2 regions of the Streptomyces sp. NPDC059875 genome follow, and region 2 is predicted to be linked to the other one. Evidence: riboswitches for the same ligand, from Rfam matches in the RefSeq annotation. Region 2 holds a riboswitch; the other holds the start of a gene.
What was found. A riboswitch is a leader RNA that binds a small molecule or an ion and turns the genes downstream of it on or off. The one in region 2 is predicted to bind glycine.

Region 1 (15,441 bases), on a different contig from region 2:
AATCGGACAGTCGACCCCTGTGTACTTGTCCGTCGTGGCTGAGGGTAAGGTCAGGGGGCATCATTGGCACGTTTCCCACAGGAGGCCCCCGGGTGGAGGTCCAGGAGACTCGAGTTCAGACGGACCGGGTCCTCACCATCCCCAACATCCTGAGCATGGCTCGCCTCGTCGGCGTGCCGCTCTTCCTGTGGTTGATTCTCCGGCCTGTGTTCGGCGGTCCGAACAGCGATGGCTGGGCCTTGCTCGTGCTGATGCTCAGCGGCGTCAGCGACTATCTCGACGGGAAGCTCGCCCGGCGCTGGAACCAGATCAGCAGCCTCGGCCGGCTCCTCGACCCTGCCGCCGATCGGCTCTACATCGTTTCCACCCTCGTCGGCCTGACCTGGCGCGAGATCCTGCCGCTCTGGCTGACACTCGCCCTTTTCGCCCGCGAGCTGATGTTGCTGGTGATGGTGGGAATCCTCCGCCGGCACGGCTATCCGCCGCCGCAGGTGAACTTCCTCGGGAAAGCTGCGACATTCAACTTGATGTACGCCTTCCCCTTGCTGCTGCTCAGTGACGGAACGGGCTGGCTTTCGTCACTCGCCGAAGTTTTCGGGTGGGCCTTCGCCGGATGGGGTACAACTCTCTATTGGTGGGCAGGGATCCTCTACGTGGTCCAGGTCCGTCGACTCGTCAAGGCGGATACCGCGGCCGATTGAGCCCGTCTGTCCTGTGCCGTGCAACGTCGCCGGCATGTACGAGGACGCCCGAGGGCCACTGAGCGGACAGGTGAAGTCGGCAGGACCGTCGTCTCTTCAAGGAGGACGCTTCCGACATGAAGGCCGTCGTGATGGCCGGTGGCGAAGGAACCCGACTTCGTCCCATGACCTCGAGCATGCCCAAGCCTCTTCTGCCGGTCGCCAACCGGCCGATCATGGAGCATGTCCTGCGACTGCTCAAGAGGCACGGTCTCACCGAGACCGTCGTCACCGTGCAGTTTCTCGCTTCGCTCGTCAGGAACTACTTCGGTGACGGCGAGGAGCTCGGTATGGAGCTCACGTACGCCAACGAGGAGAAACCGCTCGGCACAGCAGGAAGTGTGAAGAACGCCGAGGAGGCGCTGAAGGACGACGCCTTCCTCGTCATCTCGGGAGACGCACTCACCGACTTCGACCTCACCGATCTGATCGCCTTCCACAAGGCGAAAGGCGCCCTCGTCACCGTCTGTCTGACGCGTGTGCCGAATCCGCTGGAATTCGGCATCACCATCGTGGACGAGGAAGGAAAGGTCGAGCGTTTCCTCGAGAAGCCGACCTGGGGGCAGGTCTTCTCGGACACGGTGAACACGGGCATCTACGTGATGGAGCCCGAGGTCTTCGACTACGTCGAGGCCGACACGTCCGTCGACTGGTCGGGTGATGTCTTCCCGCAGCTCATGAAGGAAGGCAAGCCGATCTACGGCTATGTCGCCGAGGGCTACTGGGAGGACGTCGGCACCCACGAGAGCTACGTGAAGGCGCAGGCCGACGTGCTCGAAGGGAAGGTCCAGGTCGAGCTCGACGGTTTCGAGATCTCGCCCGGCGTGTGGGTCGCGGAAGGGGCGGAAGTCTCTCCCGAGGCCGTCCTGCGCGGGCCGCTGTACATCGGCGACTACGCGAAGGTCGAGGCGGGAGCCGAGATCCGCGAGCACACCGTCATCGGCTCGAACGTGGTCGTCAAGAGCGGCGCCTTCCTTCACAAGGCCGTCATCCACGACAACGTCTACATCGGGCAGCAGAGCAATCTGCGCGGCTGTGTGATCGGGAAGAACACCGATGTCATGCGGGCCGCCCGGATCGAGGACGGCGCCGTCATCGGGGACGAATGCCTGGTCGGTGAAGAATCGATCGTCCAGGGGAACGTCCGGGTCTATCCCTTCAAGACCATCGAGGCCGGCGCCTTCGTCAACACCTCCGTCATCTGGGAGTCCCGCGGACAGGCCCATCTCTTCGGGGCACGCGGGGTCTCCGGGATCCTGAACGTGGAGATCACGCCCGAGCTTGCCGTACGGCTCGCGGGTGCGTACGCCACGACGCTGAAGAAGGGCGCGACCGTCACCACCGCGCGTGACCACTCCAGGGGTGCCCGCGCCCTGAAGCGTGCGGTGATCTCGGCCCTCCAGGCCAGTGCCATCGACGTACGCGACCTGGAGAACGTGCCGCTGCCGGTGGCGCGGCAGCAGACCGCGCGGGGAAGCGCCGGCGGAATCATGCTGCGGACCTCGCCCGGTGTGCCGGACTCCGTGGACATCATGTTCTTCGACGAGCGGGGTGCGGACCTGTCGCAGGCCGGGCAGCGCAAGCTGGACCGGGTCTTCGCACGTCAGGAGTACAGGCGGGCGTTCCCGGGCGAGATCGGCGACCTCTCCTTCCCGGCGAGCGTCTTCGACTCGTACACCGGCTCGCTGCTGCGGAACGTCGACACCTCCGGGATCGCCGAGGCCGGTCTCAAGGTCGTCGTGGACGCCTCCAACGGCAGTGCGGGGCTCGTTCTGCCGAGCCTTCTCGGCCGGCTGCAGGTGGACTCGCTGGTGATCAACCCGGGACTCGACGAGTCGCGGCCCACGGAGTCGGCGGAGACCAGGCGGGCCGGGCTCGTACGGCTCGGGGAGATCGTCGCCTCCGCGCGCGCCGCGTTCGGGGTGCGCTTCGACCCCGTGGGCGAGCGGATTTCGCTCGTCGACGAGCGGGGCCGGATCATCGAGGACGACCGTTCGCTGCTGGTCATGCTCGACCTGGTGGCCGCCGAGCGGCGCTCGGGTCGGGTGGCGCTTCCGGTGACGACCACGAGGATCGCGGAGCAGGTCGCCGCGTACCACGGCACTCAGGTGGAGTGGACGACGACCTCACCGGACGATCTCACGAGGGTCGGCCGGGAGGAGTCCACGATCTTCGGCGGCGACGGTCGTGGCGGGTTCATCATTCCGGAGTTCAGCAGCGTCTTCGACGGCGCCGCCGCGTTCGTACGACTGATCGGGCTCGTGGCGCGGACGCAGCTCACGCTGAGCCAGATCGACGCCCGCATCCCGAGGGCGCATGTCCTGCGGCGGGACGTGGCGACGCCGTGGGCCGTGAAGGGGCTCGTGATGCGCCGGGTCGTGGAGGCGGCCGGCGACCGGTCGGTGGACACCACCGACGGGGTGCGGGTCGTCGAGGCGGACGGGCGCTGGGTGATGGTCCTGCCGGACCCGGCCGAGGCCGTCACCCATCTGTGGGCGGAGGGGCCCGACGACGCCTCTGCCCAGGCCCTGCTCGACGAGTGGTCGAACGTGGTCGACAGCGCAGGTCACTGACCGTTGGGACGGATGGGCCGGGAGGTGTCCGTGGGACGCCTCCCGGCTCTTCGGTGGGGCCATTCGGCGGTAGCACCCCCGACGTGCGACGATGTGCGGCATGTCGCAGCAGCACCCCGTTCGGAGCACCGGATCACCACCACCGCGTCCGGACGCGTCCATGTCGCTGCTGAACAACGTGATGGACCACGCGCTCGACGACGGCTACGCGGAGGCTTCGGCCCGGCGCGCGGCCGAGGGCGGCGGGCTGCCGCGTACGCTGCGGGCCAAGCTCGGTCTCGCGGCCGGCCTCGTGCTTGCCGCGGCCGTGGTGACCGTGGGCGCCGCAGAGGCGCGGATCTCCGCGCCGGTGGTCGCCAAGGAGCGGCAGGAGCTGATCGGCCGGATCGACGCGGAGACCTCCGCGGCCGACGCCCTGGAGCAGGACGTCGAGAAGATCCGCGCCGAGGTGGGGGAGCGGCAGCGCAAGGCGCTCGAGCAGCACGGCGGTGACCAGGCCGAGCTGGTGGCGCTGCTCTCTGGGGCGACTCCGGTGCACGGGCCCGGAGTGAAGCTCGTGGTCGACGACGCCAAGGACACCGACCAGGGTGGCGGGGGTCCGCGGGAGAGCAGCGGGTTCTCCGACACGGGCCGGGTCCGTGACCGTGACATGCAGCGGGTCGTCAACGGTCTGTGGGAGTCCGGCGCCGAGGCCGTCGCGATCAATGGCCAGCGGCTGACATCGCTGTCCGCGATCCGGGCCGCGGGCGACGCCATACTGGTCGACAACAAGCCGCTGGTGCCGCCGTACACGGTGCTCGCGGTGGGGGACGGGCAGCGGCTGAGCACCGCGTTCCAGGACAGCGCCGACGGCCAGTACCTGCACGCGCTGCAGGAGAACTTCGGGATCCGCACCAGCATCTCGGCCGAGACCGAGGTGCGTCTGCCGGCCGCGCCGAGCCTGATCGTACGTACAGCAGAGCCGAGGGGAGCCGGGGCGGCCAAGGCCACCGGACAGGCCACGGCCGACACAGGGAAGGGCACATCTTGATCGCCGTACTGGGCCTGATCGTGGGAGTGGTGGTCGGACTTTTGATCCGGCCCGAGGTTCCGGCGGTGGTCGAGCCCTATCTCCCGATCGCCGTGGTCGCCGCCCTCGACGCGGTCTTCGGCGGCCTCCGTGCCATGCTCGACGGAATCTTCGTCGACAAGGTCTTCGTGGTCTCCTTCCTGTCGAACGTGGTGGTGGCCGCGCTGATCGTCTTCCTCGGCGACAAGCTGGGTGTCGGCGCGCAGCTGTCGACCGGTGTCGTCGTCGTGCTCGGCATCCGGATCTTCTCCAACGCCGCCGCCATCCGGCGGCACGTGTTCCGGGCGTGACGCCGATGAGCAACGACGCGCACCCCGAGACCCCGCAGAACCCGGACGACGACAAGGCGACGCCGGCGACTCCCGCCACCCCCGAGCCGCAGTTGACCGGGCGGCAGCGGCTGGCCGCGGGGCTGTGGCCGCCGCGGGTGAGCCGAGCCCAGCTCATCGTCGCCCTGCTGCTGTTCGTCCTCGGCCTTGGTCTTGCCATCCAGGTCCGCTCCACCAGCGACAACAGCGCGCTGCGCGGTGCTCGTCAGGAGGACCTGGTCCGCATCCTCGACGAGCTCGACGACCGCACGCAGCGCCTGGAGGACGAGAAGACGCGTCTGGAGAACCAGCGCTCCGAGCTCGAGTCCAGTTCGGACCAGGCCGAGGAGGCCCGCAAGCAGACCCAGGAGAAGGAGCGGCAGCTCGGCATCCTGGCAGGCACGGTCGGTGCCGAAGGTCCTGGCATCACGCTGACCGTCGCGGGCGCCTCGGCGGCGGTGGAGTCGGACATGCTGCTCGACGCGATCCAGGAGCTGCGGGCCGCGGGCGCCGAGGCGATCCAGATCAACGACGTACGGGTGGTTGCGGACAGCTACTTCTCGGGTGCGGGCGGCGATATAGAGATCGATGGAACGAAGGTGGCCGCTCCGTACGTCTTCAAGGTCATCGGCAAGCCCGAGGATCTCGAGCCCGCGCTCAACATCCCCGGTGGAGTCATCCAGACACTGGAGAAGGAGCAGGCCACCGCGACCGTGGCCCGGTCCGAGAAGATCGTTGTGGATGCCTTGCGACCTGCGAAGCGGCCTGACTACGCTCAGTCGTCCTCGCAGTGAGGCGGGGGTGCATGGCGGTCGCGCGACAAGGGCAAGACGTTGCGGGGGGTCGCCGCATCACAAGCGTGGTGCGTGGTGGAAACTGTCCGGAGGATACGGACGTTGTGAGGATGTCCGGGTCGGCAGGTGTGTTCATTCAGGGTTCGTCCTGCCCCACGGGCGGGTCTGTTTCGGTCAAGGGGAATCGCCCGTGAGTTTTTTTGCGAAGTTGTTCGGCAAGAGCGCACGCGAGGACGGCGGCAACGCCAAGCACCGCGCGCCGCGCCACGCCCAGAGCGAGGAGCAGGGTGGCGAACGCCCGCTCTTCCGTGACGAGGTCGACGGCCAGGGCGCGTCGTCTGTTGACCCTGCCGGTGCCGGCCGCATAGGTTTCGGAGAGCCATCGACCTCAAGTACGGGTGGAGGGTTCACCCCCGATCCGTATGCGACCCAGACCTCCGCGGGTCAGCCGCGGCAGGAGGATGCGTCCATGCCGGTGTGTACGAGGTGCGGTCACCGCAACGCCGCGGACAGCCGTTTCTGCTCCCACTGCGGCACGCCGCTGCGGGGCGGGGCGCCCGTGGAGCGCGCGTCCGAGACGACGTCGACGATCTCGATCTCCGGCCTCGAGGCGTACGACGCCGAGGTCACCGGTCAGACCGCGATGCCGTCCCTGTCGCCCGAGGCCCTGGCGGCCGTCGAGGCGCTGCCGGCCGGATCGGCGCTGCTCGTCGTGCGCCGTGGCCCGAACTCGGGCAGCCGCTTCCTGCTGGACGGCGAGCTGACCACGGCCGGCCGTCACCCGCAGAGCGACATCTTCCTCGACGACTTCACCGTGTCGCGGCGCCATGTGGAGTTCCGGCGGGCGCAGGACGGCAGCTTCACGGTCGCCGATGTCGGCAGCCTCAACGGCACGTACGTCAACCGTGAGCCGATCGAATCGGTCGTTCTGTCCAACGGCGACGAGGTGCAGATCGGCAAGTACCGGCTGGTCTTCTACTCGAGCCAGCGGGGCGTGTGACGCCTCCGGGAAGCCTTCAGGGAAGGTCCATGCTGCGAACACCGACGGGCGGTGCCGGACACGGCACCGCCACCGCGGGCGACCGGCTGGTCAGCATCGGGACGGTGCTGAACCAACTGCGTGACGAGTTTCCCGAAGTGACCATTTCCAAGATCCGGTTCCTGGAGGCCGAGGGGCTCGTCGAGCCCCGGCGCACGGCCTCCGGTTACCGGAAGTTCAGCCCGCAGGACGTGGAGCGGCTCGCTCAGATCCTGCGGATGCAGCGGGACCACTATCTTCCGCTGAAGGTCATCCGGGAGCATCTCGACGCCCTTGCCCGGGGCGAGCAGATCAAGCTCCCGTCCCCCAGCCCGCAGCGGGATCTGCTCGACGGGGCCTGGGAATCGGAGAGTGACCGTCCGACCGCCGCGCGGGTGGGACGCGCCGAGCTGCTCGCCGCCGCCGAGGTGAGCGAGGAGGAGCTCGCCGAGTGGGAGTCGTACGGGCTCATCACCGCGGGAGCCGAGGGCGGCTACGACGCCGAGGCGGTCACCGTCGCCAGACTTGTCGCGGATCTGGGGAGATTCGGTCTGGAACCGCGGCACCTGAGGGCGGTCAAAGCGGCCGCCGATCGGGAGGCGGGGCTGATCGAGCAGATGGTCGCGCCGCTGCGCCGGCACCGTAATCCGCAGACCAGAGCCCATGCGGAGGCCACCGCGAAGGAGCTCGCCGGGCTCTCCGTACGGCTGCACGCGGCACTGGTCCAGACCGCTCTGGGGCTCAAGCTGCAGTGATCTTGTAGGGGCCCGACTACCCAAACCGGTCGGGCACGTCCTAGGGTTGCTGTGTGAACGAGCTCGACGTTGTGGGTGTCCGGGTGGAAATGCCCTCCAACCAGCCGATCGTGCTCCTGCGTGAAGTGGGAGGCGATCGGTACCTCCCCATCTGGATCGGACCGGGTGAGGCGACCGCGATCGCCTTCGCCCAGCAGGGGATGGCCCCTGCCAGGCCGCTGACGCACGACCTCTTCAAGGACGTCCTTGAAGCCGTGGGCCAGGAGCTCACCGAGGTCCGCATCACGGATCTCCGTGAAGGCGTCTTCTACGCGGAGCTGGTCTTCGCCAGCGGCGTCGAGGTGAGCGCCAGGCCGTCCGACGCGATAGCGCTGGCCCTGCGCACCGGGACGCCGATCTTCGGCAGTGACGGTGTGCTCGACGACGCCGGTATCGCGATTCCGGACGAGCAGGAGGACGAGGTGGAGAAGTTCCGCGAGTTCCTCGACCAGATCTCCCCGGAGGACTTCGGGTCCAGCAGCCAGTGAGGCGGGCCGGGTCCACCAGCCGGTGAGGCGGGCCGGCCGTGGTCCGGTCATTGGCTGTCGCGCGCCGGGTGCGGTCAGAGCATTCGAGTAGCCGTTCCCTGGAGAGGGACACGGGAAACCACTCTCTGGGTGATTATCACTCGGCGTGCCGAGTGTGGCGATCGTTGACGCACCCCGAGTGACTGCCTACCTTCGTGTGGGCAGGTCAAGGACGGAGGGTCGGCGTGATGAGCAGCGGCGACGGTACGGCAGGGGGCTCTCTCGGGCGTGCGCCCGGGGAGAACGGTCCGTATCCGCTACACGGCAGTGTGGGCGACTTCGGTACGGACACGAGTGCGGGCGAGGGTGTGGCGTCCGGTACGGACGTGGTGGGCTACCGCGGTCCGACGGCGTGTGCGGCGGCCGGGATCACCTACCGCCAATTGGACTACTGGGCGCGTACCGGCCTTGTCGAGCCGAGCGTGCGGCCCGCGTACGGATCCGGGACGCAGCGGCTGTACAGCTTCCGCGACGTCGTCGTTCTCAAGATCGTCAAGCGGTTCCTGGACACCGGGGTCGCGCTCCAGAACATCCGGGCCGCCGTGCAGCACCTGCGGGCCCGCGGCTTCCGTGACCTGGAGCGGATGACCCTGATGAGCGACGGGGCCACGGTGTACGAGTGCTCCTCGCCCGACGAGGTCGTCGACCTGCTCCAGGGCGGGCAGGGCGTCTTCGGGATCGCGGTGGGTGTCGTCTGGCGCGATGTGGAGGCGGCGCTCTCGCAGTTGCACGGGGAGCGCATCGATACCGGTGAGACGCTGATCGGCCACAATCCGGGCGACGAGCTCGCGCGGCGGCGGCGCGACCGGGCGGTCTGAGCGCGTCGGGCGGGGCCTGGGGCGTACTTGGGCGGGCTGAGCGTGTCGGGCGGCGTCTGGGGCGAGCCCGGGGGTCTGAGCATGTCGGGCGGCGACCGGGCGAACCCGGGCGATCTGAGCGTGTCGTACGTCAGTGCGAGTCGGTTGTCAGTGGCGTAGGGGAGCATCGGAGATGTGAGAGCCGCGCCGACGATCCTGCATCTGGACATGGATGCCTTCTTCGCCGCCGCCGAGCAGGCGGCGAAGCCGAGTCTGCGCGGAAAACCGGTGGTGGTCGGGGGATTGGGCCCGCGCGGGGTCGTCGCCACGGCCTCGTACGAGGCACGGCGCTTCGGGGTCCACTCCGCGATGCCGATGGCGCAGGCCCGGCGACTGGCGCCCAACGCCGCCTACCTCGTGCCGCGCTTCGGTTTCTACCGGGCGATCAGCGAGCAGGTCATGGAGCTCCTCGGGCGGCTGTCGCCGCTCGTGGAGCCGCTGAGCCTGGACGAGGCCTTCGTCGACCTGGAGGCCGGGGGTGTGGCCGACAACAGCGCGAGCGCGCGCGAGGCCGGTGAGCGGCTGCGCAGGGACATTCTCGCCACCACGGGGCTGACGGGGTCGGTGGGGCTCGCCGGGTCGAAGATGCTCGCGAAGATCGCCTCGGAGGAGGCCAAGCCGGACGGTCTGGTGCTCATAGAGCCGGGGACCGAGCGGGAGCTGCTGGGGCCGAAGTCGGTGCGGATCCTGCCGGGGGTCGGGCCGGCCACTGGGGAGCATCTGCGGCGGGCGGGGATGACGACGGTGTCGGACCTCGCGGAAGCGGGCGAGGACGAGCTTGTACGGCTCCTTGGGCGCGCGCACGGGGCCTCCCTGTACCGGATGGCCCAGGGGTACGACGATCGGCCCGTGGTGGCCGAGCGGGACGCGAAGTCGGTGTCGGTGGAGGACACCTTCGACGTGGACCTGCACGACCGGGTGCGGATCCGGATCGAGGTGGAGCGGCTCGCGGAGCGGTGCGTGGGCCGGTTGCGGGCGTCGGGTCACTCGGGGCGGACGATCGTCCTGAAGGTGCGGCGGTTCGACTTCTCGACGCTGACGCGTTCCGAGACGCTGCGGGGGCCGACGGACGACCCGGTGGTGGTGCGGGAAGCGGCGGGGCGGCTGCTCGAGGGGGTGGACACGACGGGCGGGGTCCGGCTGCTGGGCGTGGGGGTGAGCGGGCTCGCGGACTACACGCAGGAGGATCTGTTCGCGCAGGCGGAAGCGGCGGGGGCGGCGGAGCCGCCGGCGGGGGGTGTGGTGGAGGAGGCACCTCTGGATCAGGGGCCTGAGCCGGAGGCGCCGCACTTCGAGCGGCGGTGGTCGCCCGGGCACGACGTACGGCACGCCGTGTACGGGGCCGGGTGGGTGCAGGGGAGCGGGGTGGGGCGGGTCACCGTGCGCTTCGAGGAGCCGGGGTCTGCGCCGGGGCGGGTGCGGACGTTTCTCGTGGACGATCCGGAGCTGGAGGTCGGGGAGCCGCTGCCCTTGGTGGGGGGCGGGGCGGGTACGGCGGCGGTCGCGTAGTGGGGTGCGCCCGGCCTTCGGCCGGGCTTGTCGTTCCCACCCGCACCACCCGTGCAACTCGGATGAAGAGGTGCGGGCCTTCCCGTGGGTGGCTGGACGCCGTCGGCGGCCGTGGGATGCGTCCGTGCTGGCGGGCGCGGTGAAGTCGTCAGGCTTCTTCTTGGCCGGCCAGGCGGCCGAAGTCGTGGTCTGGGGGTGGTGGGGGTGGGAGGGCGATGTTGTAGTGGCGGTAGAGCTGGAGCTCTTGTTCCGGGGAGAGGTGGCGGCCCACGCCGAAGTCCGGGGCGTCCTTGATCAGGGACCGGTCGTACGGGATGTGGAGGCCGTCCCCCGCCAGTTCGCTCGGCTCGAGGGGGACGAAGGCGTCCCGGCTGAAGAGGCCCGTGCGGACCGCGGCCCACTCCGGTACCCCGGTCGCGTCGTCCAGGTACACCTCGTCCACGGTCCCGATCTTGTGTCCCTCGCGGTCGAACGCCTTGCGGCCGATCAGGCTGCGCGGATCGATGTCGGTCTGCACGGTCCCTCCAACTGGTCGCAACTGCTCTACAAAGACTACGAAAGTGCACATCTGGGATGTCGGCCACTTGAGCGATGGGACCGGGAACCTCGCTGGTAGGCTGGCTGTGGCTGTCGACCCTGTGCGGGAGAGTCCTCCGGAGAAACCTTTCGGAGGCGCCGAAGGAGCAAATCCTCCCCGGAATCTCTCAGGCCCCTGTACCGCACGGACGAGGTCACTCTGGAAAGCAGAGCGGAGGTCCGACGGCATCCGCTCTCACCGACGGTGAAAACCGGCGAGCCGTTTTGGCGTGCCGGTGAAGCTCTCAGGTTGAGATGACAGAGGGGGAGGCCGTCCGGGCACCCGCGCCGTGGTGTCCCTCGCAGGTCGTGACGACCAGGAGGCCTCCGTACATGACCGCCAACCGCACTCCGCTCTCCGAACTCGAACAGGGCATCCCGTTCGAGCAGCGGCACATCGGGCCCGACGCCGAAGCCCGGGCCAAGATGCTCGCGCAGGTCGGCTACGGCTCCCTCGACGAGCTCACGGCCGCCGCCGTGCCGGACGTGATCAAGAACGCCGAGGCGCTGGGCCTGCCCGCCGCCCGCACCGAGGCCGAGGTCCTCGCCGAGCTGCGTGAGCTCGCCGACCGCAACCAGGTCCTCGCCCCGATGATCGGCCTCGGGTACTACGGGACCTTCACCCCGCCGGTGATTCTTCGGAATGTCATGGAGAATCCGGCCTGGTACACCGCCTACACGCCCTACCAGCCCGAGATCTCTCAGGGCCGCCTCGAGGCGCTGCTCAACTTCCAGACCATGGTCGCCGACCTCACCGGTCTGCCCACCTCCGGCGCCTCGCTCCTCGACGAGGGCACCGCGGCCGCCGAGGCCATGGCGCTCTCCCGCCGGGTCGGCAAGGTCAAGAACGGTGTCTTCCTCATCGACGCCGACGCCCTGCCGCAGACCATCGCCGTCATCGAGACCCGCGCCGAGCCGACCGGCGTCGAGGTCGTCGTGGCGGATCTCAGCGAGGGCATTCCGGCAGAGATCGCCGAGCGCGGCGTGTTCGGCGTGCTCCTGCAGTACCCGGGTGCTTCCGGTGCCGTCCGTGACATCAAGCCGCTCATCGACGCGGCCCACGAGCTCGGTGCGATCGTCACCGTCGCCGCCGACCTGCTCGCGCTGACCCTGCTCACCTCGCCCGGTGCTCTCGGGGCCGACATCGCCGTCGGCACCACCCAGCGCTTCGGTGTGCCCATGGGCTTCGGCGGACCCCACGCCGGCTACATGGCCGTCCAGGACAAGCACGCCCGCTCGCTGCCCGGCCGCCTCGTCGGCGTCTCCGTCGACGCCGACGGCAACAGGGCGTACCGCCTGGCCCTGCAGACCCGTGAGCAGCACATCCGCCGCGAGAAGGCCACCAGCAACATCTGTACGGCTCAGGTGCTGCTCGCCGTCATGGCCGGCATGTACGCCGTCTACCACGGTCCCGACGGCCTGAAGCAGATCGCTCAGCGCGTCCACCGGTACGCCACCGTGCTCGCCGCCGGCCTCACCGCCGGTGGCGTCGAGGTCGTCCACGGCAGCTTCTTCGACACCCTCACCGTCCGCGTGCCCGGCAAGGCCGCCGAGGCCGTCGCCGCCGCCCGCGAGGCCGGTGTCAACCTGTACCTCGTCGACGCCGACCACGTGTCGATCTCCTGCGACGAGACCACCGGTCGCGCCCAGGTCGCCGCCGTCTGGGCCGCCTTCGGTGTCGACGCCGACATCGAGGCGCTGGACGCCGCCACGGAGGAAGCGCTGCCCGCCGGGCTGCTGCGCTCCGACGCGTACCTCACCCACCCGGTCTTCCACGCGCACCGCTCCGAGACGTCGATGCTGCGCTACCTGCGCAAGCTCGCCGACCGCGACTACGCGCTCGACCGCGGCATGATCCCGCTCGGCTCCTGCACCATGAAGCTGAACGCGACCACCGAGATGGAGCCGGTGACCTGGCCCGAGTTCGGCCAGATCCACCCCTTCGCCCCGGTCGAGCAGGCGCAGGGCTACCTCACGCTGATCACCGAGCTGGAGGAGCGCCTCGCCGAGGTCACCGGCTACGACAAGGTGTCGATCCAGCCCAACGCCGGTTCGCAGGGCGAGCTGGCCGGTCTGCTCGCCGTCCGCGCCTACCACCGCGCCAACGGCGACGAGCAGCGCACCGTCTGCCTCATCCCGTCCTCCGCGCACGGCACCAACGCCGCCTCCGCGGTCATGGCCGGGATGAAGGTCGTGGTCGTCAAGACCGCCGACGACGGCGAGGTCGACGTCGCGGACCTGCGCGCCAAGATCGAGCAGTACCGTGACGAGCTGTCCGTGCTGATGATCACGTACCCGTCCACGCACGGTGTGTTCGAGGAGCACGTCGCGGACATCTGCGCCGAGGTGCACGACGCCGGCGGTCAGGTGTACGTCGACGGCGCCAACCTCAACGCGCTGGTGGGGCTGGCCAAGCCGGGCAAGTTCGGCGGCGATGTGTCCCACCTGAACCTGCACAAGACCTTCTGCATTCCGCACGGCGGCGGCGGCCCCGGCGTCGGCCCGGTCGGTGTGCGCGCACACCTCGCGCCGTACCTGCCCAACCACCCGCTGCAGCCGTCCGCCGGTCCGGAGACGGGCGTCGGCCCGATCTCGGCGGCCCCGTGGGGCTCGGCCGGCATCCTGCCGATCTCGTGGTCGTACGTGCGTCTGATGGGGGGCGAGGGCCTCAAGCGCGCCACGCAGGTGGCCGTCCTCGCCGCGAACTACATCGCCAAGCGCCTGGAGCCGCACTACCCGGTGCTCTACACCGGTCCGGCCGGTCTGGTCGCCCACGAGTGCATCGTCGACCTGCGTCCGCTGTCCAAGGCGACCGGCGTCAGCGTCGACGACATCGCCAAGCGCCTGATCGACTACGGCTTCCACGCGCCGACGATGTCGTTCCCGGTGGCCGGCACGCTGATGATCGAGCCGACCGAGTCCGAGGACCTGACCGAGCTCGACCGCTTCTGCGACACGATGATCGCGATCCGCGGCGAGATCGAGAAGGTCGCATCGGGTGTGTGGCCGGCGGACGACAACCCGCTGCACAACGCCCCGCACACGGCGGCCGCGCTGGGCGGCGAGTGGAACCACGCGTACACCCGTGACGAGGCGGTCTTCCCGGCCGGTGTCTCGGCCGCGGACAAGTACTGGCCGCCGGTCCGCCGGATCGACGGTGCGTTCGGCGACCGCAACCTGGTCTGCTCCTGCCCGCCGATGGACGAGTACGACAACTGAGCGTGAGCGCGAGCATGAGCTGATCGCCCTCGGCAACAGGGCATGAGTCAGGGCCGGTTCGGAGACTTCTCCGGGCCGGCCCTTGGCGTGTTCCCTCGTACGGTGTGGTGCCCGACGGTGCCCGGTCGTCAGGCGGCAGTCGTCACCCGGCCCGTCGTCAGCGGGCGGTGCGGGGCGATGATCTTTCCGTCCGGCAGCAGTTCACCGGTGTCCTCGAAGAGCAGGACGCCGTTGCACAGCAGGCTCCAGCCCTGCTCCGGGTGGTGCGCCATCATTCGGGCCGCCTCCCGGTCGGCGGAGTCGGCGGTGGGACAGGCGGGCTGGTGCTGGCACATGGGTGGGTTCTTTCGCTGCGTCGTGGTGTCTGTCGTCCTGCGGCTCGATGCGGTGCTCATGGCCGCCCCCCGTTTGTCGGTTCGGTTGGTCCAGTGTTCCCCCACGGACGTCGATCCGCAGGTATTTCACGGCAGCTCTTCCTACTGCATGAAGACGTATCACCCGCGCGGGCGGTTCAGCTCAACTGGGCGGTCTCTTCGGGTGGTTCGGGGTAGCCCTGGTGGGCTAGTCCGTACGGGGCGGGGTGTTCGACGGCGGCGTTCGGACAGAAAGGCGCCCCGCGGCCCGGTGCTGGAGGCGGGCCGCGGGGCGTGCGCGCTACGGGTGCGGTGGTTCAGGCCGGCGCCGGAGTGCCGAACAGCGGCGGCGGCGCGAGGCGCAGGGTGAGGACGGGCATCAGGTCGGCGACGCGGTGCGGACGGTGGGCGGCGATGCCCGGCGGCGCCGGGGCGAGCGGGACGAGGAGATCGGCCGGTGCGGGCGAATCCGATGCCCCGTCGGCCTCCGTGTCGCCGTGGAGCCACAGCGTCAGCATGTAGAGCTCCGGTACGGAGAGCAGGCGCGGCTGGTACGTCATGGGCAGCGCCTCGGCCTGGAGCAGGGCGCGTTCGGTGGCGGTGATGTACGGACCCTCGAAGAAGTGCGAGAAGGACCAGCCGTCGGGCGTGAGCATGGTGTCGGCGGCGGCGACGGCCCGGTCGGTGCCCCGGATCAGGAACCGCCAGCCGGTGAGCCGGGTGCGCGGAGCCTGCCCGGACGGGACGAGTTGGTCCCGCACGTCGAGGACGTGGACGGGCAGGGGCAGTTCGGGGCTCAGCGGCCCCTGGGCGGACCGGAGGGCGGGGGTTCGTGCCTCGCGGACGGCGGTGGGGGAACCGAGGGCCGCGAGGACACTGCGCAGGGCCGGCGCAGGGGCCGGGGAGGGTCGGAGCATGGTGGGTCGCCTCTCGCTCAGGAGACACGGTGATGCGTGGGCAGGTACGACGGCGCTGTGGGCTGCCGGGCCGGAGGGGCCATGAAGCCATGGCCGGGCGCCAACACTCTGCCTCGTTCACGGAGTTTATACGAGACGTGTTCACGCGGTGTTTCCGGTAGCCGTCGCCGATATTGCGAGCAAGGCG
Region 2 (15,441 bases):
TGCGGGGGCGGGGACCCGGCCGGTGGCGGCAAGGGCGGACAGGACCCGGCGCAGAGCGGCGGAGGCAAGCAGGAGAACGCGGCGTCGCAGGCGGTCGTCACCATCGCCCCGAAGGACGGCGCCGACTCGGTCGCCACCAGCGGTGCGCTGAAGGTGACGGCCGAGCAGGGCAAGCTGACGACGGTCACCGTCGCCGACTCCAAGGGCGCCGAGGTCGAGGGCAAGATCGCCGCGGACGGTGCCAGCTGGCAGCCGGTCGGTCACCTTGCCGCGGGTACGCAGTACAAGGTCCACGCCATCGCGAAGGACACCGAGGGCCGTGAGTCGGCGAAGGACACCACCTTCACCACGCTGACCCCGAAGAACACCTTCATCGGCCACTACACGCCCGAGGACGGTTCGACCGTCGGCGTCGGCATGCCGGTCTCCATCAACTTCACCCGGGGCATCACCGACCCGGCGGCCGTCGAGAACGCCATCAAGGTGACCGCCGAGCCCGCGGTGGAGATCGAGGGCCACTGGTTCGGCAACGACCGCCTGGACTTCCGTCCCAAGGAGTACTGGGCCGCGGGCACCAAGGTGAAGGTCGAGCTCAACCTGGACGGCGTCGAGGGCCGCCCGGGCGTCTACGGCAAGCAGAAGAAGACGATCTCCTTCACCATCGGCCGCCGGCAGGTCTCCACGGTCGACGCGAGCGCCAAGACGATGAAGGTCGAGCGCGACGGCAAGATCATCAAGACGATCCCGATCACCGCGGGCGCCCCGTCCACGACCACGTACAACGGCCAGATGGTCATCAGCGAGAAGTACAAGGTGACCCGGATGAACGGCGCCACGGTCGGCTTCGGCGGTGAGTACGACATCAAGGACGTGCCGCACGCGATGCGTCTGTCGACCTCGGGCACCTTCGTCCACGGCAACTACTGGGCCTCGGCCGGGACCTTCGGCTCGGCCAACGTCAGCCACGGCTGCGTCGGTCTGCGGGACGCCCGCGGCGCCGGCAACAGCTCGATGCCGGCCGCCTGGTTCTACGACCGCTCGCTCATCGGCGACGTGGTGATCGTGAAGAACTCGAAGGACAAGCAGATCGCCCCGGACAACGGCCTCAACGGCTGGAACATGAGCTGGTCGGAGTGGACCAAGTAGGGCCCTGAGCCACTCCGTACGGCGGACCCGGTGCTGTGAGCAACAGCACCGGGTCCGTTGCCGTTAACGGCGGCTAACCTGCCGGGTATGACTGTGAACCTCGAAGTCGCCGAAGGCGTCGGCGTCATCCGCCTCGACCGCCCCCCGATGAACGCCCTCGACATCGCCACCCAGGACCGGCTGCGCGAGCTGGCCCAGGAGGCGACCGACCGCGACGACGTGCGGGCCGTGATCCTGTACGGCGGCGAGAAGGTGTTCGCGGCCGGCGCGGACATCAAGGAGATGCAGGTCATGGACCACGCGGCCATGGTCAAGCGGTCGCGCGCGCTCCAGGACTCCTTCACCGCGATCGCCCGCATCCCCAAGCCGGTCGTCGCCGCGATCACCGGTTACGCCCTCGGCGGTGGCTGCGAACTGGCCCTGTGCGCCGACTACCGGATCGCCGCCGACAACGCCAAGCTCGGTCAGCCCGAGATCCTGCTCGGCCTGATCCCCGGCGCCGGCGGCACCCAGCGGCTGTCCCGCCTGGTCGGCCCGTCGAAGGCCAAGGACCTCATCTTCACCGGCCGGATGGTGAAGGCCGACGAGGCGCTGACGCTCGGCCTGGTCGACCGGGTCGTCCCGGCGGCCGAGGTGTACGAGCAGGCGCACGCCTGGGCCGCGAAGCTCGCCCAGGGGCCGGCCATCGCGCTGCGGGCCGCCAAGGAGGCGATCGACCAGGGTCTCGAGGCCGACATCGACACCGGTCTCGCGATCGAACGCACCTGGTTCGCCGGTCTGTTCGCGACCGAGGACCGCGAGCGCGGGATGCGCAGCTTCGTCGAGGAGGGCCCGGGGAAGGCGAAGTTCGTCTGACTCTGGCATATGCCAGGTGAATCCCCCGGAATTATCGATTCCGGGGGATCGATTCCGCCGGAACGGCCCCGCGGCCCGGTCCGTCCGGCCATGATGGGGGCATGGCGGGCCTGGAAGGTGTGGAACAGCCGCGGCAGCACGGCGGTGCGACCGCCGCGCGGTGGGTGCCGGCAGCCGAGGACGAACAGGCTCTCAAGGCGCTGGAGTTGTACGGGAATCCGGCCGAGGAGGACGTCCGGCTGCCGTCCCGTCCCGAGTCCGCCGCCATCGCCCGCCGGCTCACCCAGTGCGTCGTCCTGCGCCACTGGGCGCTCTCCCCGCAGATCGCCGAGCACGCCGTCCTGCTCGTCTCCGAACTCGTCGGCAACGCCGTCCGGCACACCGGTGCCCGGGTCTTCGGACTGCGCATGCTGCGCCGCCGCGGCTGGATCCGGATCGAGGTCCGGGACCCCTCGCGCGGACTGCCGTGTCTCATGCCCGTGCAGGAGCTGGACATCAGCGGTCGCGGGCTCTTCCTCGTCGACAAGCTCTCCGACCGCTGGGGCGTGGATCTGCAGCCGCGCGGCAAGACGACGTGGTTCGAGATGCGGGTCGCCGACCGCTGATACGCAAAAGCCCCCGTGCGGGGGCTTCTGTGTAGGGAGCGCCGCGGATCGGGGGGGTGTGTATCCACGGTGCTCGGACGACCTGGCCCGGGTCAATGGGGGTCGTGTTCCCGACTATGGCAGACAGGGGGCCTTGTCGCCAAAAGTCCCTACTGGGGCAAATTCGGACAAAGATGGACTGTTCAGCAATGAATCATTGGTGACATAGAGCACGGACCTTGTAAATGGTGAATAAGTATGGGGTTCACCGCTTGTTTCCTCGCCGTGTCCGCATGGTGGACGCGGAAGGGAGGCCCGCAAACGTCCTGAATTGGCCTAATCATTACTTTTCGGGCATAACGGCTGTCCAATGGTCGCGTGACCCCGACCGACCGCCGTGGCGCCCTGCGGGCGGGTGCCGCCGCCGCCCTCACGGGAGCGCTCACGGCCGCGTGCGGCACGGAGACCCCTCCCGCACCCCGCGGCCCCGCGCCCGCGCCCGCCGCTCCGGCCCCCCGCCGCTTCCCCGGTCACCCCGTGGAGATCGCGAGCGGCCCCCGCGACCGCCCCCGGGTCGCCCTCACCTTCCACGGCCAGGGCGACCCCGCCCTCGCCCGCGCCGTGCTCGCGGAGGCGGAGAAGGGCGGCGCCCGGGTCACCGTCCTCGCCGTCGGCGACTGGCTCGACGCCCACCCCGAGCTCGCCCGCCGGATCCTCGACGGCGGCCACGACCTCGGCAACCACACGCAGCGCCACCTCGATGTCAACGCGCTGGGCGAAGACGCCGCGCACGCGGAGATCAGCGCCTGCGCCACCCGGCTGCGCCGGCTCACCGGCTCCATCGGCAGCTGGTTCCGGCCCTCCAGGAGCCAGCACGCGACCCCGACCGTCCAGCGGGCCGCCCGCCGGGCCGGCTACCCGCACGTCCTCTCGTACGACGTCGACTCCCTCGACTTCACCTCGCCCGGCGCGGCGGCCGTCGTCCGCAACGTCACCGGGTCGATCCGCAACGGATCGGTGGTGAGCCTGCACTTCGGCTACGCGGACACGGTCGCCGCGCTGCCGCCCCTCCTCGCCGACCTCGACCGCCGCGGCCTGCGCGCGGTGACGACCACGGAGCTGCTGACCTGATGCTGCCTCTCACCACGCGTACGAAGAGCCTCCTCGCCGCCGCGCTGCTCGCCGCGCTCGCCGGGTGCGGCACCGCGGACGACGGGGCCGAGCCCCGCGGCGGCGCCAGGAAGGAGGCCGCCGTGCCCCCGGCCGTAGCGAAGAAGGCCGTCCCGGACGGCCTGCCCGGCATGCCGCCCGTCCTCGACCCCAAGGACGTCTACGCCGCCGACCGGCCGAACAAGCTCTCGCCCGTGGTCAAGGACTTCCCCTCCCGGGTCTACGTGCCCAACACCAACTCCAACACCGTCTCGGTCATCGACCCGGCCACGTACCGGGTGATCGAGACCATCCCGGTCGGCATCCAGCCGCAGCACGTCGTCCCGTCGTGGGACCTGAAGACGCTCTGGGTCAACAACAACCGCGGCCACACCCTCACCCCGATCGACCCGGCCACCGGGGTCGCGGGCAAGCCCGTCGAGGTCCACGACCCGTACAACCTCTACTTCACGCCGGACGGCAAGTACGCCGTCGTCATGGCCTCCCTCGACCGTGAACTGGTCTTCCGCGACCCGCACACCATGGACCGGAAGAAGACCGTCCCGGTCTCCTGTTACGGCGTCAACCACGCGGACTTCTCCGCGGACGGCCGGTACTTCGTCGTCTCCTGCGAGTTCTCCGGCGAACTGCTGAAGGTCGACACGGAGAAGATGGAGGTCATCGGCCAGCAGAAACTGCCCTTCGAGGGCGCGATGCCGCAGGACGTGAAGATCTCGCCGGACGGCAGGACCTTCTACATCGCCGACATGATGGCCCACGGCATGTGGGTCCTCGACGGCGAGAAGTTCACCACCCCGACGCTCATGCCGACCGGCAAGGGCGCCCACGGCCTCTACATCTCCCGGGACTCCAAGGAGATGTACGTCCCCAACCGCGGCGAGGGCTCCATCTCGGTCTTCGACTTCGCCAAGAACTCACTGACGAAGAAGTGGTGGCTCCCGGACGGCGGCTCCCCGGACATGGGCGGCGTCTCGGCCGACGGCAAGGTGCTGTGGCTGTCAGGCCGTTACGACTCCGAGGTCTACGCGATCGACACGACCACCGGCAAGCAGCTGGCCCGCATCCCGGTCGGCGGCGGCCCCCACGGCCTCGCGGTCTACCCCCAGCCCGGCCGCTACTCGCTCGGTCACACCGGCGTCTTCCGCTGATTCGGGCGGCGGGTCAGCCCGCGATGAGCAGGGCCTCGGAGGCCACCGGGCGGTAGCCCGCCGCCTGGAAGGTGCGGACGCTACGGGCGTTGCCGGGGGACTGCTGGGCCCAGACGACGTCGTCCGGCGTCAGATGCCGGGCGGCGAGGGCCAGCGCCCGGCCGAGCCCGCGGTGCCTGGCGTCCTCCTCGACCTCGATCGCCGCCTCCCAGCGCCCGGCCACGCCCCGGCCCAGGATCAGCACCCCGCCGTCGGTCGCCCACACCCGTACGTCCTCGCGGAACTTCATCGCCCGCGCCACCCGGGGGTGGTCGGGGTCCTCGATCTCGCGCAACGGCAGCCCCGGGGCGCCGGGCAGCGTCGTGGCGACCGTCAGCAGGTCGATCGTGTTCATGTGCCGGCCCGTGCGCCGCATGAAGGCGGCGAGGAACCCCGGGTTCATCGAGGCGGCCAGCGGGTCGCTCGCGGCGGCCGCGAGCTCCGCCCGCACCCACGACGGATCCTCGTCCGTGAAGACCACCGAATGCGCGGTGAAGGCGAGGACGCCGACGTCCCTGGCGTTCGGCTGCGGGACCACCGTCGTCGAGCCGTCCGGCGGCGGGAACTGCCCGCGCGCCGCCGCCGCCAGGATCCGTGCCACGTCGTCGCTCATACCCCCATCATCGGTCACCCGTCGGACCGATAACCTGACCCCCGTCATCGAAGCAACAAGAAGGGGCGGAAGCTGTGGCGGACATCGAGTCGGCGCGCAAGGCATTCGATCGGTTCGACGTGGACGGGGACGGTTTCATCACCGCGGCCGAGTACAAGAGCGTCATGGCGCAGCTGGGTGACTTCAACGTCACCGAGACGGTCGCGGAGGCCCTGATCGGCCAGCGTGACGGCAACGCCGACGGCAAGCTGTCCTGGGACGAGTTCTGGGCCGACCTCAACAAGGCCTGACCCACCGGGCAGGGACGGGCGGCGCCACACCCGGCACGGCCACCACGTGCACACGTATGTGAACCGCCGCCCGTGCGGCCGGCCGGGCGGACGGATGGAACCATCGGAATGACGGCTGGGCGCCGGTCGTGGAGTGCCCCGCACGCCTCCGGCTCCCCGGCGGGAATCGGCCTTACCGTGCAGGCAACCCGTCCGGATACCGGACGGGTTCCCGCCACTCCGGCGTTCCCCTGGAGGTCAAGATGCCCAGTCCACCCCAGCCGTTCGGCACCGTCGTCAGCGCCATCGGCGTCAACCTGCGGAAGTATCCGAGCACGGACTCCTCCGTCATCGGCAACCTGAGTCACGGCGCCGAGGTCGGCCTGCACAGCAAAGTGCACGCCCAGACCATCGACGGCAACAGCATCTGGTACCTGCTGCGCGACAAGGCCGCGTGGGTCGCCGCCCGGCACGTCGACAACACCGGACAGGTGCCACTGTCCAAGGACGTCGAACCGGCCGCCCCGCAGGGCTGAGCGAGGGGCAGCCGGCCTGCAAGGAAGGCCCTGACCGCGCTGAAGGACATGAACGCGCTGGTCAGGGCCCGCACCGGCTGGTGCCCTGACGGCACGGCCACGACGCGCGCGGCGTCGCACGGGGGAGGAAAATGGGGGGTGAACCCCCACCCCCTCACCTCATGTCCACTGCCGCGCGGCTGGTGCGTCGATTGCTGATGGCGGTGCTTCTGAGCACAGCGATCAGCGTGGGGCCGGTCGCTTTCGCACCCCTGGCGGCCTTCCTGACGCCGGCGGCGGCTCAGGCCTCCCTCACACTGGACCCGGCCTCCGGGCCACCCGACACGTACGTGACGGTCACCGGCTCCGGTTTCGACCCGTGCGGCTACGCGGCGGTCTCCTTCGACGGCGGTACCCCCATCGGGGTGGTGCTGGACCAGACCGATCACACGGTCACCGGGTCCATCACGGTCCCGATGAACGCCACGACAGGCCCGCACACGATCAAGGTGGCCTGTGACCCCGAGGTCGACACCGGCCACGTCACGTCCGCGTCGGCCACCTTCACCGTGACCGGGGGCGGCGGCACCACGCCCGACGGGTCACGGACGCTCACGCTCGACCCGGACCACGGATCGATCGGGGACACGATCGACGTCCGGGGCTCGGGGTTCGACGGGTGCTCCGCCGGAACCGTCGACCTCTACGTCGTCGACGAGGCGGATCTCGGGTCCGGCATCCCCGTGGGGGAGAACGGCGACTTCTCGCGCACGGAGACCGTCCCGGAGGGCACCTCACTGGGCACGCACACATTCCGGGCCGCCTGTACCGGACAGCCGGACTACTACGCGGACGCCGACTACGTCGTCGAGAGCCCTGGGGACCCGCAGCTCACCCTCGCTGGGGAGGAGGGCGCGAAGGGGAGCACCGTACAGGCGGAAGGCACGGGCTTCAGGTGCTCGAACGTCGACCTCCTCTGGGACGGCGACGAGCCGGCCTTGACCACTGCGCCGGTCACCGAGCAGGCCACCTTCGCCACCGAGATCACCGTCCCGGCCGACGCGCCGGAGGGCACGCACACGGTGCGGGCGGTGTGCCAGGACTATCCGGAGCAGTACGACGAGGCGCCGTACCGGGTCACGGACGAGCCGGGCCCGACGGGCCCCAAGGACCCCGATCCGTCGGATCCGAACCCTACGGATCCGAACGACCCGAACCCTACGGACCCGAACGACCCGAACCCCACGGATCCGAATCCGACGGATCCGAATCCGAACGACCCGAACCCTGCGGACCCGAACGACCCGAACCCTGCGGATCCGAACGCGCAGCCCCCGTCCGGTAGCGGCGGGACCACCCCCGTCGGGTGGGTCGTCGGCTCCACGACCGGTACCGCGCTCGCCCTCGCCGCCGCCGCGGCCGTCTACTTCGGCCGACTGCACCGCGGCCCCCGCTGGGTCCGCAACCACGTCCGGGCGACCCTGCGGCCCGCGACCGGCACCACCGAGGTGACCGAGTACCGGCCGCCCGGCGAGCCGCCCACCCGTACGACCCGGCTCGACCCGCACCCGGACCCCGGCCGGCAGACCCTCGACGAGGAGGACCGATGACCATGCCCGCGCCCGTGGCGCCTCCCACGACCCCGACGACCGTCCGCGCGTTCCTGCTCGGCGAGGGGGAGGAGCTCGACGCCCCGCTGCGCGCCCATGACACGGCCGGGCCAGTGCTCGCCCCCGTACGCGGCAGGACCCCCGCCGCCGACCGGGCGGTCGAGCACGAGCTGGCCACCGTCGTGGAGGACTTCCTCGCCCTCGACGTGCTCGACCTCGCGGCCGCCGGCTGGCGCGGCCACTCCGCGCTGCAGTCAGCCGCGCGCCGCACCCGTGACCTGCCGGGCAGCGAGGAGGTCGTCGCGCTCGCCACCCATCGGGTCACTTCCACCCACCGGCCGTACGTCGACGTCTACGTGGACGGCGCGAAGATCGGCACGCTGGACGTGGAGCTGACCGCGGTCTTCTGGATCTCCGGGCTCGTCTGCGTGGTCCGTGACGCCTGTCTGACCGGCGTACGGTCCGGGAACTGCGCGGTCGACGCGAGCCTGGGGGTGCAGGGGTCGGTGATCGCCCAGCGCCGGGGCGGCCGGCTGGACCTCCCCGGAGCTTTCGCGCTGCGCGGCCCGGTGCCGCTGCTGCGGAACGAGCCGAGGCCCCAGGAGGCCCCGACCGCCCCGGGGATCAGCGCGCGGTGATCAGCACTCGATGATGTTCACCGCGAGGCCGCCGCGGGCGGTCTCCTTGTACTTGACCGACATGTCCGCGCCGGTCTCCTTCATGGTCTTGATGACCTTGTCGAGGGAGACCAGGTGGCTGCCGTCGCCGCGCATCGCCATCTTCGCCGCCGTGACCGCCTTGACCGCCGCCATGCCGTTGCGCTCGATGCACGGGATCTGGACCAGGCCGCCGACCGGGTCGCAGGTCAGGCCCAGGTTGTGCTCCATGCCGATCTCGGCCGCGTTCTCGACCTGCTCCGGGGTGCCGCCGAGGACCTCCGCGAGGGCGCCGGCCGCCATCGAGCAGGCCGAGCCGACCTCGCCCTGGCAGCCGACCTCGGCGCCGGAGATCGAGGCGTTCTCCTTGAAGAGCATGCCGACCGCGCCGGCCGCCAGCATGAAGCGGACCACGCCGTCCTCGTCCGCGCCGGGCACGAAGTTCATGTAGTAGTGCAGGACCGCCGGGATGATGCCGGCCGCGCCGTTCGTCGGGGCGGTGACCACGCGGCCGCCCGCCGCGTTCTCCTCGTTCACGGCCATCGCGTAGAGGGTGATCCACTCCATCGCCAGCGCCGCCGGGTCGCCCTCGGAGCGCAGCTTGCGAGCCGTGTTCGCGGCGCGGCGGCGGACCTTCAGACCGCCCGGCAGGATGCCCTCGCGGGACATGCCGCGCGAGACGCAGGCCTGCATGACCCGCCAGATCTCCAGCAGGCCCTCGCGGATCTCGTCCTCGGTGCGCCAGGCCTTCTCGTTCTCCATCATCATCGCGGAGATCGACAGGCCGGTCTCCTTCGCGAGGCGGAGGAGTTCGTCGCCCGTGCGGAAGGGGTACTTCAGGACCGTGTCGTCCGGGATGATCGGGTCCGATCCCTCGACCGCGTCCTCGTCCACGACGAAGCCGCCGCCCACCGAGTAGTACGTCTTCTCCAGGACGAGCGCGCCCTCCGCGTCGTACGCGAAGATCGTCATGCCGTTGGCGTGGTACGGCAGCGCCTTGCGGCGGTGCAGGATCAGGTCCTCGTCGAAGTCGAAGGGGATCTCGTGCGCGCCGACCAGATTGATCCGGCCGCTCGACTTGATCCGCTCGAACTCCTCGTCCGCCGTCTCGACGTCGACCGTCCGCGGGGAGTTCCCCTCCAGGCCCAGCAGGACGGCCTTCGGCGTGCCGTGGCCGTGGCCGGTCGCGCCCAGCGAGCCGTACAGCTCCGCCCGTATCGAGGCGGTGTGGGCGAGGAGCCCCTCGTTCTTCAGCCGGCGGGCGAACATCCGGGCGGCGCGCATCGGGCCCACCGTGTGGGAGCTGGACGGGCCGATGCCGATCGAGAACAGGTCGAAGACCGAGATGGCCACGGGGAACTCCTTGTGGGGGGCTAGACGCCGTTGTCTGCCGGGGTGGTGCAGAACGGAGCAGGAAGAGCGGAAAAAGGGGGTGGGGCACCGCGCTCACTGTCCAGTGTGCGCGGTGCCCCGGAGCTTCGTACGAACAAAAGGGTACGAAATTACTTCAGGCCGGGGTACAGCGGGTGCTTCTCGGCGAGAGCGATCACCCGGGCCTTGAGGGACTCGGCGTCGAAGCCGGGCTTCAGGGTCTCCGCGATGATGTCGGCGACCTCGGCGAAGTCCTCGTCGCCGAAGCCGCGGGTCGCGAGCGCCGGCGTACCGATGCGCAGACCCGAGGTGACCATCGGCGGACGCGGGTCGTTCGGGATCGCGTTCCGGTTGACCGTGATGCCGACCTCGTGGAGGCGGTCCTCGGCCTGCTGACCGTCCAGCTCGGAGTTGCGCAGGTCGACCAGGACCAGGTGCACGTCCGTGCCGCCGGACAGGACCGAGACACCGTGCGCGGTGACGTCGTCCTGGACCAGGCGCTCGGCCAGGATCCGGGCGCCGTCCAGGGTGCGCTGCTGGCGCTCCTTGAACTCCTCCGAGGCCGCGATCTTGAACGAGACGGCCTTGGCCGCGATCACGTGCTCGAGCGGGCCGCCCTGGAAACCGGGGAAGACCGAGGAGTTCAGCTTCTTCGCGAACTCCTTCTTCGCGAGGATGATGCCGCCGCGCGGGCCGCCGAGGGTCTTGTGCGTGGTGGAGGTCACCACGTCCGCGTACTCGACCGGGTTCGGGTGCAGGCCGGCCGCGACCAGACCCGCGAAGTGGGCCATGTCGACCCACAGGTACGCCTCGACCTCGTCGGCGATCCGGCGGAACTCGGCGAAGTCCAGCTGACGCGGGTAGGCGGACCAGCCCGCGATGATCACCTTGGGGCGGTGCTCCTTGGCCAGGCGCTCGACCTCGGCCATGTCGACCAGACCGGCCTCGTCCACGTGGTACGCGACCACGTTGAACTGCTTGCCCGAGAAGTTCAGGCGCATGCCGTGGGTCAGGTGACCGCCGTGGGCCAGGTCCAGGCCCAGGATCGTGTCGCCGGGCTGGGCGATCGCGAACAGCGCGGCCTGGTTCGCGGAGGCGCCGGAGTGCGGCTGGACGTTGGCGTACTCGGCGCCGAACAGGTCCTTGATCCGGTCGATGGCGATCTGCTCGGCCACGTCGACGTGCTCGCAGCCGCCGTAGTAGCGGCGGCCCGGGTAGCCCTCGGCGTACTTGTTGGTGAGGACCGAGCCCTGGGCCTCCATGACCGCGACCGGAGCGAAGTTCTCCGAGGCGATCATCTCGAGGGTGGACTGCTGGCGGTGGAGCTCGGCGTCGACGGCGGCGGCGACGTCCGGGTCCAGCTCGTGGAGAGGGGTGTTCAGAAGCGACATGAATCGATCCCTAGGGGGTCTCGGTTAGCCGGCGGTGAAGGCGGTGTACTCGTCGGCGGTGAGCAGGTCCTCCGGCTCGCCGGCGAGGCGGACCTTGAACAGCCAGCCGCCCTCGAACGGGGCGGTGTTCACCAGGGAGGGGTCGTCCACGACGTCCTGGTTGGCCTCGACGACCTCACCGGTCACCGGCGCGTACAGGTCGCTGACGGACTTGGTGGACTCCAGCTCGCCACAGGACTCGCCCGCGGTCACCGTGTCACCGACCTCCGGGAGCTGCACGAAGACGACGTCGCCGAGGGCGTTCGCCGCGTGCTCCGTGATGCCGACGGTCGCGACGCCGTCAACGACGTCCGACAGCCACTCGTGCTCCTTGCTGTAGCGAAGCTGCTGGGGGTTGCTCATGTCGTGATTCTCCTGGATCGGGGGAGTGCTGATGTACGCGGGTCTTACGGGATGAGACGAGGAGTGAGACGTTCAGGCGTGTGAAACGTCACTTCTGGCGCTTGTAGAAAGGCAGCGCCACGACCTCGTACGGCTCGTGGGTGCCGCGGATGTCCACACCTACACCCTGCGTGCCGGGCTCGGCGTGCGCCGCGTCCACGTACGCCATGGCGATCGGCTTTCCGAGCGTCGGGGACGGGGCGCCGGAGGTGACCTCGCCGATGACCTCGCCGTTCGCGACGACCGCCATGCCGGCGCGCGGGACGCGGCGGCCCTCGGCGATCAGGCCGACGAGCTTGCGCGGCGGGTTGGTGGCGGCGCGCTCGGCGGCGGCCTCCAGGGCCTTGCGGCCGACGAAGTCGCCCTCGTTGGTCGTCTTCTCGAACTTCACGACCCGGCCGAGGCCCGCGTCGAACGGGGTGAGCGAGGTGGTCAGCTCGTGCCCGTACAGCGGCATGCCCGCCTCCAGGCGGAGCGTGTCACGGCAGGACAGGCCGCAGGGGATGAGCCCGACCGGGGCGCCGGCCTCGGTCAGCGCCTTCCAGACGCCCTCGGCGTGCTCGGGCTTCAGGAACAGCTCGAAGCCGTCCTCGCCGGTGTAGCCGGTACGGGCGATCAGCGCGGGGACCCCGGCGACCGTGCCCGGGAGGCCGGCGTAGTACTTCAGACCGTCCAGGTCGGCGTCGGTGAGCGACTTCAGGATGCCGGGGGACTCCGGGCCCTGGACGGCGATCAGGGCGTACGCGTCACGGTCGTCCCGTACCTCGGCGTCGAAGCCGGCCGCGCGCTCGGTCAGCGCGTCGAGGACGATCTGCGCGTTGGAGGCGTTGGCGACGACCATGTACTCCTGGTCCTGGAGCCGGTACACGATCAGGTCGTCGAGGATGCCGCCGTCCTCCTGGCAGATCATCGTGTAGCGGGCCCGGCCGAGGCCCACGGTGGAGATGTTGCCGACCAGGGCGTGGTCGAGGAGCTCGACGGCCTGCGGACCGGTCACCGTGATCTCGCCCATGTGGGAGAGGTCGAAGAGGCCGGCCTTGGTGCGGACGGCGTTGTGCTCGTCGCGCTCGCTGGCGTAGCGCAGCGGCATGTCCCAGCCGGCGAAGTCGGTCATGGTCGCGCCCAGCGAACGATGCAGCGCATCGAGGGCGGTCAGGCGGGGTGCAGTGCTCATGGGGTGGCTCCCGGGTCCCAAGGGCGGAAAACATGACGGGCGAGGACGTCCTCCCCATCTGTCATGGAACCTGAGAGGTTCACCGAGAGCATCTCGTCACCGAGAGGTCGGCTTGCACCTTGGGTGGGAACGCCACACGACGTCCCGCTTTTCAGATCTGCCTCATCCACGCGGTACGGGGCCTGAGAGATTCAAGGGAGGGTCTTGCTCCTTCGGCGCCCGGGGCCCACCGTGGTGGTTCCGGGACTCTCCCGCGCGGATTCGAGCGGCCGGTATGAGGTTGTGTGCGCTTGGCGCGCACATCATTGCACGCGGGGTCTGATCGGCAAATCGCTTGTGCCTCATTACCGCTTCTTTACACTTCGTGGGCAGGGGGGTCCTCGGACCCGACAGGGGGAGAAACGATGACGATCCAGCACACCGGCGCCTACGCCACGGGCGCGGGTCTCACGGCCCAGCGGGCCCGGGCCAGGACCCGAAGGCGCGGCTCCGCCACGTCCCTGCTGCGCGATCTGCGCGAGCGCGGCGGTCGCGGCCCGCGCGTGCTCTCCTTCGCCGCCGGTGACCTCGTCGTCGTCTCCGGGCTGCCCGGCAGCGGCAAGTCGACGCTCATGCGGCGCGCGGCCGAGGGCCTGGGCATCGATTCGCAGGACGCCCGCGAGCGCTGGGAAGCACGACTGCCACGCTTCCTGCCGTACGCGGTCTACCGCCCGCTGGCCCGGATCGCCCACTACGCCGGACTGCGCCGGGCGCTGCGCTCCGGGCGGAGCGTGGTCGTCCACGACTGCGGCACCCAGTCCTGGGTGCGGAACTGGCTCGCCCGCGAGGCCCGCCGCCGGGGCGGCGCGCTGCACCTGGTCCTGCTCGACGTCACACCGGCCGCCGCCCGGGAGGGGCAGCGCGAGCGCGGCCGAGGGGTGTCGGGATACGCCTTCGCCCGGCACCGCCGGGCCGTCGGCCGGCTGCTGCACTCCGTCGAGTCCGGCCGTCTGCCGCGGGGCTGCGCCTCGGCGACCCTCCTCGACAGGGACGCGGCGGGTGCCCTCCGGAGGATCACGTTCCGCGAGCACTGACGGCTGCCGGGCGATCCGGACCGGGGTGCTCCGGGGATGCGGACCGGGTGCGCGGGGGCCCGGACCGGGGTGCTCCGGCGATCCGGACCGGGGTACTCCGTGCGCTTTTGGCCACGGCGGCGCCAGGGCGGCGTTAGGGTTCTGCCCCGAGGGCCCGTGACCAGGGCGCGTGAGAAGGGGATACGGGAACCGTGGATGTGACGTGGCCGGGCAACGAGCTCGAAGAGGTCCTCGCGGCCTCGCTCGGCAACCCCGCCGCCGGAGGCCGGCTCGTCGAGGTGCTCGGACGGAGCCCCGTCTGGGTTCCCCTGCCCAACGGCGGCAGCCCCGAGAGCCGGGACCTCGATCTGCCCACGATGGAGATCGACGGACTCCCCTACGTCCCCGTGTTCAGCTCCGAGCAGCAGTTCCTGGCCTGTGTCGGCGCCCACATGTCCTTCACCGTCGCCCCCGCCCGCGATTTCGCCCGCGGTCTGCCCCCGCAGCTCGGCATCGCCGTGAACCCCGGCGGCACCGTCGGCGCCCCGCTGCCCCCGCCCGCCGTCGCCGAGCTCTGCCGGGTCGGCCGCACCCCGCTGGACGGCCCCGCGAGCGGCGGCCGGGTCCGGCTCTTCGAGCCCGACTGGCAGGACGACCCCGTCGACTTCCTCGCCGCCGCGTCCGCCGAGTTCGAGGCCACCGGAGTCGTCGTCACCGCGCGCCGCGCCCTCGCCAGCGTCGAGGGCACCGAACCCGCCCTCTTCGTCGGCGTCCAGCTCGCCGCCTGGGACGGAGTCGACCGGAACGCGCCGCTCGACGCGCTCGGCCGCGCGCTCGGCCGGGTCGAGGTGGCCTGGCCGGTCAATCTCATCCTGCTGGACGTTGCGCAGGACCCGGTCGGCGACTGGATGCTGGAGCAGGTGCGCCCCTTCTATCAGCGGGCCTCCGTGTAATTAAGCTGGTTCGGTGGACGGAAGAGGGGCGGGACCCAGGGTGAGCGCGTCAGGCACGGCCGCGGCCGGAAAGGTCGAGCACATGCTGCGCCAGGTGGCACCCGGACGCTACGACGCGTACGAGCAACTGCTGCACGCCCTCGCCGACGGCGACGTCTGGATGCTGCTCTGGCAGGGCGCACCCGGCTCGCCCGACGCCCAGTACGGGAACATGGAGGTCGACGGCTTCGGGTACGCCCCGTGCGTCACCTCCGCCCAGGAGCTCGCCGCCTCCGGCTGGAGCCGCGCCCACGAGGTGGTCACAGGCCGCGAGATCGCCCGCGCCCTCTACCCCGACCGCTGGGGCATCTGGCTCAACCCGCACGACGCCAACGGCGGCGTCGGCATCCCCTGGGCCGACCTCCGCCGAATCGCCACCGGTCTCGACCGGATGCCCGCCGGACCGCTGCGGCTC

Region 1: another riboswitch for glycine. It lies ahead of gcvP (aminomethyl-transferring glycine dehydrogenase); the one in region 2 lies ahead of gcvT (glycine cleavage system aminomethyltransferase GcvT).

What each region holds. Positions count from the first base shown of each region.
Region 1 covers NZ_JBHWJZ010000049.1:150-15,590, forward strand. Annotated here, with positions in the region: gene ACFV9D_RS35510 (CDP-alcohol phosphatidyltransferase family protein) at 93-701, shown strand; gene ACFV9D_RS35515 (sugar phosphate nucleotidyltransferase) at 818-3,313, shown strand; gene ACFV9D_RS35520 (DUF881 domain-containing protein) at 3,414-4,343, shown strand; gene ACFV9D_RS35525 (small basic family protein) at 4,340-4,672, shown strand; gene ACFV9D_RS35530 (DUF881 domain-containing protein) at 4,678-5,484, shown strand; gene ACFV9D_RS35535 (FHA domain-containing protein) at 5,567-6,484, shown strand; gene ACFV9D_RS35540 (MerR family transcriptional regulator) at 6,514-7,257, shown strand; gene ACFV9D_RS35545 (bifunctional nuclease family protein) at 7,311-7,784, shown strand; gene ACFV9D_RS35550 (MerR family transcriptional regulator) at 8,012-8,641, shown strand; gene ACFV9D_RS35555 (DNA polymerase IV) at 8,816-10,189, shown strand; gene ACFV9D_RS35560 (PRC-barrel domain-containing protein) at 10,338-10,706, opposite strand; glycine riboswitch at 10,821-10,919, shown strand; gene gcvP (aminomethyl-transferring glycine dehydrogenase) at 11,099-13,984, shown strand; gene ACFV9D_RS35570 (DUF5999 family protein) at 14,113-14,319, opposite strand; gene ACFV9D_RS35575 (hypothetical protein) at 14,655-15,254, opposite strand.
Region 2 covers NZ_JBHWJZ010000002.1:356,232-371,672, forward strand. Annotated here, with positions in the region: gene ACFV9D_RS03520 (Ig-like domain-containing protein) at 1-1,146, shown strand, start outside; gene ACFV9D_RS03525 (enoyl-CoA hydratase/isomerase family protein) at 1,234-2,001, shown strand; gene ACFV9D_RS03530 (ATP-binding protein) at 2,103-2,606, shown strand; gene ACFV9D_RS03535 (polysaccharide deacetylase family protein) at 2,964-3,716, shown strand; gene ACFV9D_RS03540 (YncE family protein) at 3,716-4,903, shown strand; gene ACFV9D_RS03545 (GNAT family N-acetyltransferase) at 4,917-5,555, opposite strand; gene ACFV9D_RS03550 (EF-hand domain-containing protein) at 5,630-5,845, shown strand; gene ACFV9D_RS03555 (SH3 domain-containing protein) at 6,088-6,360, shown strand; gene ACFV9D_RS03560 (hypothetical protein) at 6,522-7,949, shown strand; gene ACFV9D_RS03565 (hypothetical protein) at 7,946-8,587, shown strand; gene ACFV9D_RS03570 (L-serine ammonia-lyase) at 8,588-9,958, opposite strand; gene glyA (serine hydroxymethyltransferase) at 10,108-11,367, opposite strand; gene gcvH (glycine cleavage system protein GcvH) at 11,392-11,769, opposite strand; gene gcvT (glycine cleavage system aminomethyltransferase GcvT) at 11,858-12,982, opposite strand; glycine riboswitch at 13,144-13,246, opposite strand; gene ACFV9D_RS03590 (AAA family ATPase) at 13,387-14,055, shown strand; gene ACFV9D_RS03595 (enhanced serine sensitivity protein SseB) at 14,247-14,987, shown strand; gene ACFV9D_RS03600 (enhanced serine sensitivity protein SseB C-terminal domain-containing protein) at 15,028-15,441, shown strand, end outside.